DNA from 3 places in the Dyadobacter subterraneus genome. Region 2 is predicted to be linked to each of the others. Evidence: riboswitches for the same ligand, from Rfam matches in the RefSeq annotation. Region 2 holds a riboswitch; each other region holds the start of a gene.
The links. A riboswitch is a leader RNA that binds a small molecule or an ion and turns the genes downstream of it on or off. The one in region 2 is predicted to bind cobalamin.
Positions count from the first base shown of each region.

Region 1: linked by a shared signal. The riboswitch ahead of IEE83_RS31340 (ABC transporter substrate-binding protein) and the one ahead of IEE83_RS31825 (sulfite exporter TauE/SafE family protein) in region 2 are both predicted to bind cobalamin.
Region 3: linked by a shared signal. The riboswitch ahead of IEE83_RS30290 (TonB-dependent receptor plug domain-containing protein) and the one ahead of IEE83_RS31825 (sulfite exporter TauE/SafE family protein) in region 2 are both predicted to bind cobalamin.

Region 1 is NZ_JACYGY010000002.1:1,378,755-1,383,043, forward strand. Features, by position in the region: gene IEE83_RS31330 (ABC transporter ATP-binding protein) at 1-69, opposite strand, end outside; gene IEE83_RS31335 (FecCD family ABC transporter permease) at 66-1,130, opposite strand; gene IEE83_RS31340 (ABC transporter substrate-binding protein) at 1,200-2,441, opposite strand; cobalamin riboswitch at 2,473-2,761, opposite strand; gene cbiB (adenosylcobinamide-phosphate synthase CbiB) at 3,097-4,032, opposite strand; gene IEE83_RS31350 (pyridoxal phosphate-dependent aminotransferase) at 4,017-4,289, opposite strand, start outside.
Region 2 is NZ_JACYGY010000002.1:1,485,184-1,489,472, reverse strand. Features, by position in the region: gene IEE83_RS31830 (TonB-dependent receptor plug domain-containing protein) at 1-1,209, opposite strand, end outside; gene IEE83_RS31825 (sulfite exporter TauE/SafE family protein) at 1,337-1,969, opposite strand; cobalamin riboswitch at 2,109-2,403, opposite strand; partial or broken gene tnpA (IS200/IS605 family transposase) at 2,925-3,385, opposite strand; gene IEE83_RS31815 (hypothetical protein) at 3,482-3,619, shown strand; cobalamin riboswitch at 3,801-4,087, shown strand; gene IEE83_RS31810 (TonB-dependent receptor) at 4,269-4,289, shown strand, end outside.
Region 3 is NZ_JACYGY010000002.1:1,138,496-1,142,784, reverse strand. Features, by position in the region: gene IEE83_RS30305 (thioredoxin family protein) at 79-639, opposite strand; gene IEE83_RS30300 (glyoxalase superfamily protein) at 789-1,154, shown strand; gene IEE83_RS30295 (DMT family transporter) at 1,199-2,125, opposite strand; cobalamin riboswitch at 2,216-2,416, shown strand; gene IEE83_RS30290 (TonB-dependent receptor plug domain-containing protein) at 2,547-4,289, shown strand, end outside.

The DNA of each region.
Region 1 (4,289 bases), 110 kb from region 2:
GGGCTCTCGTTTTCCGGTTTTATAACCGATGGTCAGGTTCCGGGCAGATAGTAGCGGCGTATCGTTCATGAGAAAGAAGAACGTAAATTGTTGCGACTGACAATAACCCAGATCACAACCGGCGCGCCTAATAATGAGGTGACCACATTAATCGGCAGAACGGTCTGCGTTCCCGGCATCTGAGAAATAATATCACAAATGAGCATCAAAACAGTACCTACCAGACAACAGCAAGGAATTAAAATACGGTGATCGGAAGTGCCTAAAAGTGATCGGGTGATATGTGGAATCGCGATACCAACAAAACCAATCGGGCCGCAAAAAGCGGTGATACTTCCCGTAAGTAAACTGGTACTGGCCATGATAATGAAGCGGGTTTTTCCAACCGTCAAACCCATACTTCTTGCATAATTTTCTCCCAATAACATGGCATTTAGTGCCTTTGAAGAAGAAAAAGCGATGAGTAAACCAACGATCACGACGCCGGAGAGTACGTATAAATGATATTGAACAATGCCGCCAAGTGAGCCGAAAGTCCATAGAATATATTCCTGCAACTCTTCCGGCTGACTGAAATATTGCCAGATACTGATCACGGAAACCGTTATCGTCCCGACCATCACGCCGACAATCAATAAAATAACATTATCCTTAATTCTTCCGGCGATCAATAAAACCATGGACAAAACCAAAGCGGCGCCAAGCGATGCCATCACAACAATCAGCCAGCTCCCGGAAACACCCAATTGCCGGATTGCATAAATACTTGCGGTACTTCCGCTCGTAAGCATTACGGCTGCAACGCCTAACCCGGCTCCGGCCGTGATACCCAGTTCGGACGGGCCAGCTAATGGATTGCGAAATAAAGTCTGCATTTGAAGTCCGCTGACGGATAATCCGCAGCCCACAATGATGGCCGTAATCGCTTTTGGTAAGCGTATTTTTTCAATAATAAATAACCATGCGGTAGTGTCCGATTCTCCCAAAAACACAATTCTCACCACTTCACCAAACGGAATGCTTACCGACCCCAGCATGATATCCAGCAGAAAAAAAAGCACAGCCAAAACCGACAGAACAATAATGATCAGCCGACGGGAATTGGAATAAGATTGAGAAGAAATTTGCATAACTAGTATTTTAATCGGCCCAGAGTTCGAGTGGCAAGAGCCGGAAGCTGACCGCCGATTGCCGACCGCCTAATTCACCTGCTTATAATAAACCAGCTCATGCTCCGGTAATAATTCCGGATGCAGGATTTTGATCAGATCCGACAAAACAATCTGCGGATTCACAGCACCCGATTCCCAATAATCATTCGAACCGCGGTTGTTCACACGTTTATTATAGCTGTAAATCTGTCCGGATTTATAAGCTTTGAAATCGGTATAACGAGGATCTTTCGCAAGAATTTCTTTTTTGTTATCGTAGTTGCTGATCCCGACATTCAGCCAATAATCAGCTGTCAGAGCGATCGGGTAAACGGCTTCAAAATTTAACGCCAGACTTCCCGTTGCTTTGGTATTATTCCAATGATAATCTGCGCCGGCATCCCGGAAAAACTGCGCCATATAACTATTTCCATTCGGGACAAACCATGAATCTTTGGAATTCATACCGGTAATGATGCTCGGTTTTACTTTCACTTTTTGAGATAATGCCGCAAGACGTTTGTATTCCTCTTCCATTTTGGCAAATTTCTTGTTGACAAAATCTTCACGATTTAGCAGCGCTGCCAAAAGTTTAACCCACTCCGCACGGCCCAATGGTGTAGTTTCAACCCATTCAGAATTAATCAAAACAGGAATTCCGGCAGCGTTCAAAGTTGTATACCGCTCCATTTTTGAAACCGGACTGCCCGTGGTCATGATCAAATCCGGGTGCATGGTAATCAATTTTTCCTCATTCAACCCCTGATCTTTTCCAACTTCGGCAATTTTGCCCGCCTCAATTTGTTTGATAATTTCCGGGTTGGAAACATATTTCAAATTGCCCAGTCCGGTTACAATTTTTTCTTCTCCCAAAAGTCCAACCAACCCTACGTGCATGGACGACATCGCGACCAGACTACGAATTGGAATTTCAATAAACTGGCTGTTTGAATATCCTTTCGGCTTTTTTGTGCCGCGTTGAAGCAAAACATATTTGGCCGTATCGGTGCTTTTTTCAAACGGACTTAAAACATTGATCACCTTAAAATTATCGTGGTATTCGATCGTGAAGCCCTTGGCATGATGAATCTGGATTTTTTCAGAAAAATAGTCTTTCCCCGAAGAAGCCGTTTCTGCACTTTCAGTGAGATTTGAAGAAGTACCGCAGCCTGCTAAAAATAGCAGTGGGATAAATAATAAAGCCGCAAACTTCGCAGCTGCAATAAAAGTGGAAATGCACGCAAAGTCATTGCGAACTTCCCAAAAGGAGGTCTTCTGTTTTTTTGTCATTTGTGCTACCAGCCTTTCTTCCGAAAGCTATGCGTATTAAGTGAATAAGGCAGGTCTTCTGACTCGTTCCATTTCCCCTGACGCCTTCCCGGGGTGTAATTTTGAATGATAGAATGTGTGAATTAGAGAATGTGTTGCAATTGGCCATCATTCACTGATTCTATCATTCAAAATTCAATCATTGTCCCCAGTGGCAATTGTCATGAATGTTTTTATGAACTTACAGCAGCGGAGACTGTTCCGGACTTGCACCGGTATTCCCTTTTAAAGTAACCGGATTTTCGCAAATCCGGGATACTACCCTGATGAATGCAAAACTACTAAGATTTATGTGGGGTTTTTGATTTGTTGTAATAAATCTGATGTGTGTATTTTCTATTGATGAAATAAGCTAGGTATAAGAGAAGGCAAGAATAGATGTCACCTTTAAAACTTGACTTCTCTGGAGAGTTAAGAATAAAATCCCAATTATTTATTTCAAATCGGTTTCACGTGTATTTGGATACTGTACCATCGGTACATTTCGTTGGTAGCAAAGATGTAACTCGTGCCACAAAGCGTTCCCGATAGGAACGCCTCGTAATTAACCTTAAATGTTTTCTACCTACAAGATCTGCCGATGGCAAATAAGCATTGTCGTTAAATTGGGATCTTATCAAAGGAAATGATAAAAAAACAAACTGATAATCAAGACGGTTACAAAACAAACCTTATGATTAATCCATGCTGCTTTCCGAATTTCCCCCGACTCGATAATCCGTTCCTTCTCCCCGATGAAAGGTTTGTCAACCCACTTTCCATGATATACATTTGGCCCGCCGAAACGACAATTAAGAATTCCGGCCAGTGCAGATTCCGGATAGCCTGAATTTGGACTTTTATGTTGGTTTCCGTATTTGAAGACGAATTGCAGACCGCGATAATTTCCTGTTACAATCACCATAAGCAATGCCGTAATTCGTGCCGGGATGAAATTCGCAACGTCGTCCAGTCGGGCAGCGAATTTTCCGAATTGCTCGTACTTATCGCTGCGGTAACCGATCATGGAATCCAAAGTATTGATCATTTTGTAAACCATCATGGCCGGAACGCCTCCGATTGCGTAGAAAAATAATGGCGCAATAACACCGTCGCTAAGATTTTCCGACATGGTTTCAAAAACCGCTATCCGGATTTGCTGGGCAGTTAACTGCGAAGTATCCCGGCCAACGATGCGCGACAGTTGCTTTCTTCCTGCTTCCAATCCCTCTTTTTCCAAAACTAAAAACACATTTTGACCTTCGGTGATTAAAGCATTATTTGCTAATCCATACCAAACCCAAACGCTGTTGACGGCGATGAAAAGCCACATATTTATGTTTAGAAGTCTCTTATTTAGAAAATAAAAAAAGAAAAATGTGAGCAGACAAAGACTTGTTGCTAACAACATTCCTTTCAAAAATCGAGATGAATTTTTATTTAAAAGTTTGTCGCCAGATGCAATAGCATTTCCAAATACACGAACCGGATGCGGCCAGTTGTCAGGATCGCCGATAATTAAATCCAGAATGTAACCGACAATCAACGGAGCTATGATCAATAATTTCTCCATTCTTCGAGGGCTTCAATGAATAGATTATTTTTTTCAGGCGACAGGGTAGCGATCCGAAAATGTTGTTTTGTTAAATCTCTGAAATTACTCGCATCACGAATTAAAAGTCCATATTTTTCGATCAGGAATTGTTTGAGTTCCGCTGCGTTGCCTTTCAGTGTTTCTGCCAGGAAAAAATGTGTAGCACTTTCATGAATTTTCAATATCGGATTTTGGCTGAGTTTTTCTGTAAATCTTTCTTTTTCGGCTAGTAAACC
Region 2 (4,289 bases):
ATTCAACATCGCCTGAGCAAAAAACGCAGAAGAAATTAGTGCATAAGCGGGTTGTGTCGGCGCACGTTCTGTCGTATCATTCGTCCAGCGACGACTTTCTGTTGAAGAATTCAAATAGTCATAACCAACAATTAAAGAATGATTTCCGATTGTCCAGACATCTTTTACCTGGATACCTTTCCAGTTATTCCCCAATTCGGCAGAGCGGAAAGGAACAACAGTTTTGCCGGATACATTGAGTGTATAATTTTTTGTATTTTCTTCCGAAGTAAATACTTTCAAACTCGGACTATGATTTCCAATTTTGCCGGTCAGCGAAACATCAAAAGCTGCGCGATCAACATCTTTTGTACTTGCCTCGGTGGAACCGGAAGAAATTTCACCCGGCGATTCTACATTTTTCGCCTGGAATTTATCGCCGCGAATATCAATTCTCCAATTGTCATTTAACTGATATCCAAGCCTTAAAGAACCCGTGAAATAATGAAGTTTTGTGTAAGGCCTTGTTGCACCATCCGTCTGGGTTTCATCCACATCCGTCTCCGGTTGAGTTGTGTAATTTTTTCTGACCTTGGTGTAATCAAAAGCATCACGGAACAAATTCCATTTCCCGATCTTGTAATTTTTTGATCTTTCGAAATAGGAAAAAGACATATCGTAATCCAGCTTTTTCGTCAGATTACCACCTGCATTCAAGCCAGCCTGGTACGACTGAAAGCTTCCATATTCCAGAAAACCGTTCCCTTTCGTATCGCCTTTTGATCTTTGGGTAATGATGTTAATAACACCACCCATCGCCTGAGAACCGTACAAAGAAGAAGCAGGCCCTTTCAAAACTTCAATTCTTTCGACGCCATTCAGATTGATTTGAGACAAATTGGTTGCACCCGCCGCACGGCCGTCAATCAATAACAAAGTCCGTTGGTTTAACCCTGAAAACTGAGGACGAAATCCACGGATACCAATTCCTGATGACAAGTTTGGATATTGGATTACATCCACCGCAGCCGTCTTTCTTACGATATCAGTCAGGTCATTTGAAGGCGTCATTTCAATATCCTGGCGCGTAATAATATCCAGTTTTTGAGGAATTTTTTCTTTCCGCGTTTCATAACGTGTAGCCGTTACAACCACAGGATTCAAAATATTTTCTCTTGTAGAATCAGATAAAACCACTTCCTGCGCTTGAGCGGAGAAAGTGGCGGTCATGGCTAATAGACCTGCAAACGTGAGTTGATGAATGGTAGCTTGGTAAAAATTGAAATTCATTAGGTATGGATGTATAAAAAATGATTGCGATTTTGAGCTTATGAAATCAGACTTTTTGAAGAATATCTCACCCTTCATACGCGCCGTATAATGTTATCAGTCCGATAACAGTTGAGAAAGTCCCGACTATGTAATTAATAATTTTTAATACGCGATCCCGTTTCGCAGCAAATTTATTGATCGAAAAAGCGAAGAAATAACCATAAGCAGACATGGAGAAAATGATTCCGAAACTTTGCAGAATAATGATCCAGACTGCCGTGTAAGCATCACTTGCGGCGAGGGTCAACGCTACTGCGCAGGCACCACCCGTTCCGGCCAGTCCGTGCACCATGCCCACCCAAAAAGAACGGCTGAATTTTTGTTCGGCTGCCGGTTGAACTGTCAAATCAGGCTTTCTGAAATTCCGGCGGAAGGCTACAATTCCGAGCCAGATCATCAACGGTCCGATTACCAATTCGACCTTTTCAGAAATGTTCAGAGAGATTGCTGATTTCAATATCAAAACCAGACAAGCAAAAAGAATCAACGTCAAAGAATGTCCAAGCGCCCAGTGCGACGACCGCCAGATTAATTTCAAACGATCCTTCGGCTTCTGGTTTTTCTCCGTTGCCAATACAGAAACTGCTGCCATATGATCCGGCTCAAAAGAATGCTGAACTCCAAGAAGAAGAGAGTCGATAAGTAAATAATTGATCATTTCCTTTCACATAAGTTATTGAGAAAAACCCGTTTACCATATCACAGGCAACTTATGGAAAATGCAATACGAAGCAACCCAGCAACAAAAATCACGCTGCCAAACCAGTAACTTCACGCCTTTTTTCCCGAAAGCATTCCGAATATGATGTTACATGGCAGGTCTTCTGGCTCGTTCAGTCTCCCAACGCCTTCCCGGGATTAATTTTGAATGATTGAATCTTGAATGAGAGAATGATGGAGCGCGCCAGATTTTGGAGTTATCAGCCATTCTATCATTCACTCATTAAATCATTCAAAATTATCCCCAGTGGCAAAAATGTTGTGACTTTTTTAGTGAACTTACAGCAGCGGGTACTACTCCGGATTTTCACCGGATTCCCTTTTAAGTGTTCGGCAAATTTTGCGTCACACACCACTTAACGGCTGCAAACTTACTATTTAATTTTATAGTGAGACAAAATTATTTTGCCGGAAATAAGTTTTAAGCGGTTTTTACGAGACGTTCCTAACGGAACGAAAGTTGTGGGTTGGCTATGTTTTTCTACCGACGAAATGTCCTGATGGGACAATTAAGTATGTGAATTCTTTATCGCAAAACATTGCTAAATGAAAACATCTTATTGATGTAATATACTCATTATTAACAATTTGTCACATACAAACATCTCGTCTATAAAAGAATAAGCCGAATCCTAGCACATGTTCAATAGGAACATCTCGTCGGCAGAAAACATATTCATCATTTAACAATCCTGTTCCATAGGAACATTCGTTGGTAGAAAGATACGACAAACCCCATCGCCATGTTCCGACAAGAACATTTCTTGATATAAAACGTATCCTTATTAAACCACCATGTTCCATAGGAACATTTCGTTGGTAGAAAAATACATGCATTGCTTATTGTTGCGCGTTCCTTCGGAACGTTTCGTGACTTCCGAAAATCTTTGCTACTATTCTAATTCCTTAAAAATATACTGGTCGTTCCAATCAATGTCAAAAGCAATTAAAAACTTCCGGTATTCCTCCATAAAATTTTTCTTTTGATGATGTGTTTCCTGATTTTGAATGTACCTGATTACATCGGGCACCTGACTTTTTCCATATGAAAAAGCGCCATAACCTTCCTGCCACGCAAAAGGATACTTACAGAAATTCTGCGTTTTAATCCATTTGCTGCTTTCAGTTTTTACGTTTTGAATCAAAGAAGAAATCGATTGATGCGGACTAATACCAACCAAAATATGAATGTGATCAGGCATGCTGTTAATTTGAAGCATTTTGTGCGATTTTCCTGAAAAATACCTGTGATGTATTTGTGTAATTTTTCCTTCCAAATAGGTTGAATCAAAGCTTCCCGATATTTTACCGCGAATACAAATTGGACATAAATTTGTGTGTAGGTATTAGCCATTATACATTTATTTATAGTGTGTTAGAATTGCAATCTATTGAAAATTAAGAAGGAGCCAAAAGATTATTCACGCATTTTTATGAACGAATAACCAAGATGGAACAAGCCGACAAAACAAAATCACGAAACGTTCCTAAAGGAACGAGTGTTCAGATGGTATCGCCACTTTCTACCAACGAAATGTCCCGATGGGACAATGAAGTAAATGAATTCCTTCTCGTAAACATTTCCTAAGTGAAAGTATTTTGTTGGTAGGAAAACATTAGCATTATTCAACCATCATGTTCCGGCAGGAACATTTCTTTGGTAGAAAAACCATCAGCTTCCGGACATTCGTTCCATAGGAACGTTTCGTAAAACTTTCAATTACTCCATTTAAAACCCTACATTTGCGCCTCAATAAGTTCTTTTCTTTATTTTTCCAACAGGAAAAGGTTTTACTATCAGTGAATTAATAGGGAATCGTGTGTAAATCACGAACTGTCGCGCAACTGTAAGTAACATCAAAAGTTTATATCAACAATGTCCACTGGGGCAATGATTGAGTTTTGAATGAGAGAATGCTAGAATGGCTGACGGCTCCAAAATCTGGCGCACTCCACCATTCTATCATTCTCTCAATCTATCATTCAAAATTCATTCCCCGGGAAGGACGGTATAAATGTTACAAGTCAGGAGACCTGCCTTTTCTTTGTTGACAATGCTTTCGCGGAATGAAGCTTCGTCAGGTTTGGTGTTTGTATATCCAGGCAATTTTGCCATGGATCGTCGTGCGCTTTTTGTACGACTCTAAACGTTTTTCTTGTCTTTTTTTCCTTTCTCCGTTTGCATTGTAAAATGCTGTAAAGAGCTTTTAACTCATTTCTCTAAACAAGTTAAAAGTATGCAAACGCAAAAAAACTGT
Region 3 (4,289 bases), 350 kb from region 2:
GAATTAATCAACAGAGAAATAAAAAAAGGCTTAAAAATGATAAATTCATTTTTAAGCCTTTTTTTATTTCTAACCAGGTTATTTACTTGTATAAAGCTGCTTATAAGTTTTCGCTTTATAATCTTCGAAAGACTCTTTTTTATTATAATTATCGCCAAAGAAGGTGATCACTTCATGAAATTCCTTTGCTTTCATATAACCTGGCAAAGGCTGGATCATTTGAAATTTGTCGTCGAGGAAAATCGTTGTTGGAAAACTTGGCTGATTATTTGTAAGCGCCAGTGCAATTTGATGAATGCCTTTTTGTCCTTCTGCAATAAATTCAAATTTCTGACTTCCAAGCGTTATGGCTTCTCTTTGTTCAGCATTCAGTTTTACGGCATAATATTTTTTGTTGATGTAATCAATTACCTCAGCATTTTTATACGTTTCCCGATCCATCACTTTACACCAGCCACACCAATCTGTATATAAATCAACCAACACTTTCCGCGGCTCTTTCTGGGTTTTCGCATAGGCTTCTTCAATGGTCATCCAGTGAATTCCTTCTTCTTTTTTTGTTACAGAATCTGTTCGGAAACTGGTTAATGCAAGAAACAGAATCAAAACCGAAGTAAATATGTAAGCTGATCGTCTCATAATTTTTTGATATACATTTTTAAAACGCATTTTTTGACCAAATAATTTTTTTATGAATTAATATCAGGCAATTTTATATTCAAATCTTACCATACACATATTCATTTGCGAGTAATCATTTGCTTGCGAAACAATCAACATTATTAATCATGAAAGTAAACAAAGTTATTCCGCTTATCCGAATTTTCGACGAAGCAAAGGCGGTCGAATTTTATGTAAACTGGCTGGGCTTTACAATTGACTGGACGCATCAGTTTGAGACCAATTTTCCGCTTTATATACAGGTTTCAAAAGAAGGGATTGTTTTGCACCTGACAGAACATCACGGTGACTGCACGCCTGGCGGGAAAGTATTTATTGACTGTGTGGGTTTAACAGAATATCATGCCGAATTGATCGAAAAAAATTACCGTTTCAACCGTCCGGGATTGGAAGAAGCGCCATGGAATGCCATTACAATGGAAGTTTCAGATCCTTTTGGAAATAAATTACTTTTCAACGAATCCAAAGAATAATTTTTTTGCCACGAATACACTAAATTCGTGCGTTCGTGGCAAGCTTATTTTTTTGTTTTATCTTTTGAAAAAGAGACTAACAAACCTCCACTTATAATCAAGGCCATTCCCGATAATGTGGTAATAGTTGGAATCGCCTCTCCCATCAAAAATCCAAATATCAAAGCAAAAAGAATATTGGAATATCCGACCGCTGCGACGCGTCCTGCTTTATCAAACGTAAAAGATTGTGTCATCATGATCTGGCCGATCATCGCCGTAATTCCCAGTGCAAGAAATCCCAGCCAGTGTTGCCAGGTTGCCGGCCATTTGAAAGTTCCGATTAGAAAGTCGAGCTGATCATTTGGGAAATAAGTACCGATTACGATTGAAAATATTGGCAGAACTATTCCGCTCAACATGAAGGAAAGCACAATAGCCCGGGTATCATAAACTTGTCCTAGCTGACGAATCGCCAGATAGGCAACAGCAGTTAATAATGCATTTCCCAATCCTATGACATGATTTCTGACCGACATCGAAAGATCCGGACGGAAGACAAACAGTATCCCGGCAAAGCCCAGTAAAATAGCAATCCACTCGGTAAAATTTAATTTTTCCCCCAGAAAAAGCCAGGACAGAAATGCCAGAAAAATGGGATAAGTATATTGATACGTGGAGGCTCGGCCTAATCCAAGATTTTGAATTGCGTAAAAAAGAAGATATAATGAAAGTGTTCCGACAACGCCGCGAAAAATAAGTAAGCCAAGTCTCCCACCTTTTTGCTTCAACGGTCGCTGCAAAATACTTGTTCCGATAAACAATACGCCAATAATATTTCGAAAGAAAACCAGCTGTACAATATGAAAATCACGACTCAGCCATTTTGAAATTGCAGACATTAGGGCAAAGAAAAAAGATGCCCCAAGCATCAGAAGAACACCTCTTTGTGGTGCTGAAAGTGAAAAAGATTTTGTGGTGCGGGTTAACAAATTGTCAGAATTTTAGGCAAAGATAACGCAACGATTTTAAGGAGAGCGCCATTTCAAAAAAACGATTATGTGACACCCGCATAATTTCGTTAACTTTACAAAGTTTTTGGTGCCGGAAGTTGAATCAAATCAACCATATGGCTTAATAGGGAATCCCGCGAAAAACGGGAGCTGTCCCCGCAACTGTAAGTCTTACAAAAAACTGATCTCATCTGCATAACCACTGTGAAAACGGGAAGGTACAGGATCAGCAAGACAAGCCAGGAGACCTGCCAGAAACATTCAGCGTTTTGATTTTCGGAGGAAAAATCATTTAATCGTTTTACTATGATGATCTTGAATTTTTACGGTGCGTAGCGGGCAAATTCGCTTTTATCTCCTGCTTGTGATTTTGTTGGTTAATGCCTTCGAAAATCAATTGATGGCGCAAAAGGATTCAATTCATCTGGATCCGGTGACCATTTATGGTTATGCGCCTGAACGTTTTATGAGCGGATTAAAAGTGCAGAAAATCGATTCTGTTACGATGGAACAATTTCGTTTCAGAAATATTACGGATCTGCTTTCTTTAAATACGCCCATCATTATTAAGAATTACGGTCCCGGACAATTAGCAACCGTTGCTTTTCGCGGGACTTCCGCAAATCATACTGCGGTGCTGTGGAATGGTCTTAATGTAAATCTTCCCACTTTGGGACAAACTGATTTTTCAACAATTCCGGTTGCAGGATTTGACCAGTTATCCGTTCAGTATGGTTCTTCCGCCAGTATTGTGGGAACTGATGCAGTAGGTGGAAGTATTTTGCTGGGAAGTTCCATGCCTCAGGCAGGACTGCAAGTTATGATTGGAAGACAGCAGGAAAGTTTCCGAAACAGCCAAACACAGGCAACTATTAAATACGGGACGAACCTCGCTAACAAATGGACTTTTGCGGGAAAAACCGCGGCATATGATGGCAGGATGAATAATCATTATCCGTATACTGAAAGGAATAAGAAACAAATGATTCCTTCCGAAACATTCCAGAAAGGTCTGGTTCAGGACTTATATTTTACAAAAAACAGCCATCAATTATCGGCACATTTTTGGCTTACTGATAATCAGTTAACCAATAATCCTGAAAATCTTACAGGCCGTGAATATACCGCAATAAAGTCTTATCGTACAATGCTGAGGTATCAGGTTGATAACTGGACGGTCAGAACTTCCTGGATCCGGGACATTGTTGATCATGCGGCAGGTGATTATTCAAAATTCGATCATGCAGTTACCGATAGAATCGGTGCCAGGTTTGAGCGTGCATTTGAATGGAAATTTAAAAATCTGGGAAATATTCAACTACAGGCGGGAGCAGAATTTACGCACTATATAACACACTTTACTGATTATGAAAAACCCGTTACCGCAGAGAATCGTGAAGATTTTTTTCTTCTGACACGCTGGCACGCTACTCCAAAATTCCTGGTCTCCATCAATCTTCGCCAGGCCTTAGTTACAGGATTTAATCCACCCTTTACACCTTCGCTTGGTGCCGAATATCGCTTGATTCAAAATAATATTAATTCATTAAAAGTCAGAGGTTCTGTTGGGAGAAGTTACCGCGTCCCAACTTTAAATGAACGTTACTGGAAAAGTCTGGGCAATCCAAATATTCGTCCTGAGGATGGTTTTAACAAAGAAATCGGTTTGGAAGGAACACATGTTGTCAGTTGTACTCACTCTTTTACGGCAAGTTTAACAACTTATCATAATCGCATTAATAACTGGACTTACTGGAATCCTGCGAATAATTTCCGCGTGGAAAATCTGCAATTGGTAGTTGCACGAGGCATTGAAACACAAATCGGCTGGAAGGGAAACTGGACCAATTGGAAAGCGGGCGGTAATTTGAATTATGCTTTTACAAAAAGCTCGCAGGAAAAGGTTTATGACGCATATGCCTCTGATATTGTCGGCAAACAATTACCGCACATTCCCTTACATTCCGGAAACGTAAATCTGTTTGTTCAATACAAAAAAATCCGGTTGACAAATCAATTACAATTTGTTTCAAAACGATACACTTTGGCTGATCATGCACAGTTTACACAGGGATATATTCTTGAAAATTTTCTGGTTGAAACCACCTTTGACTGGCGTGGAGCGGCCGCTTCTTTGCAGGGC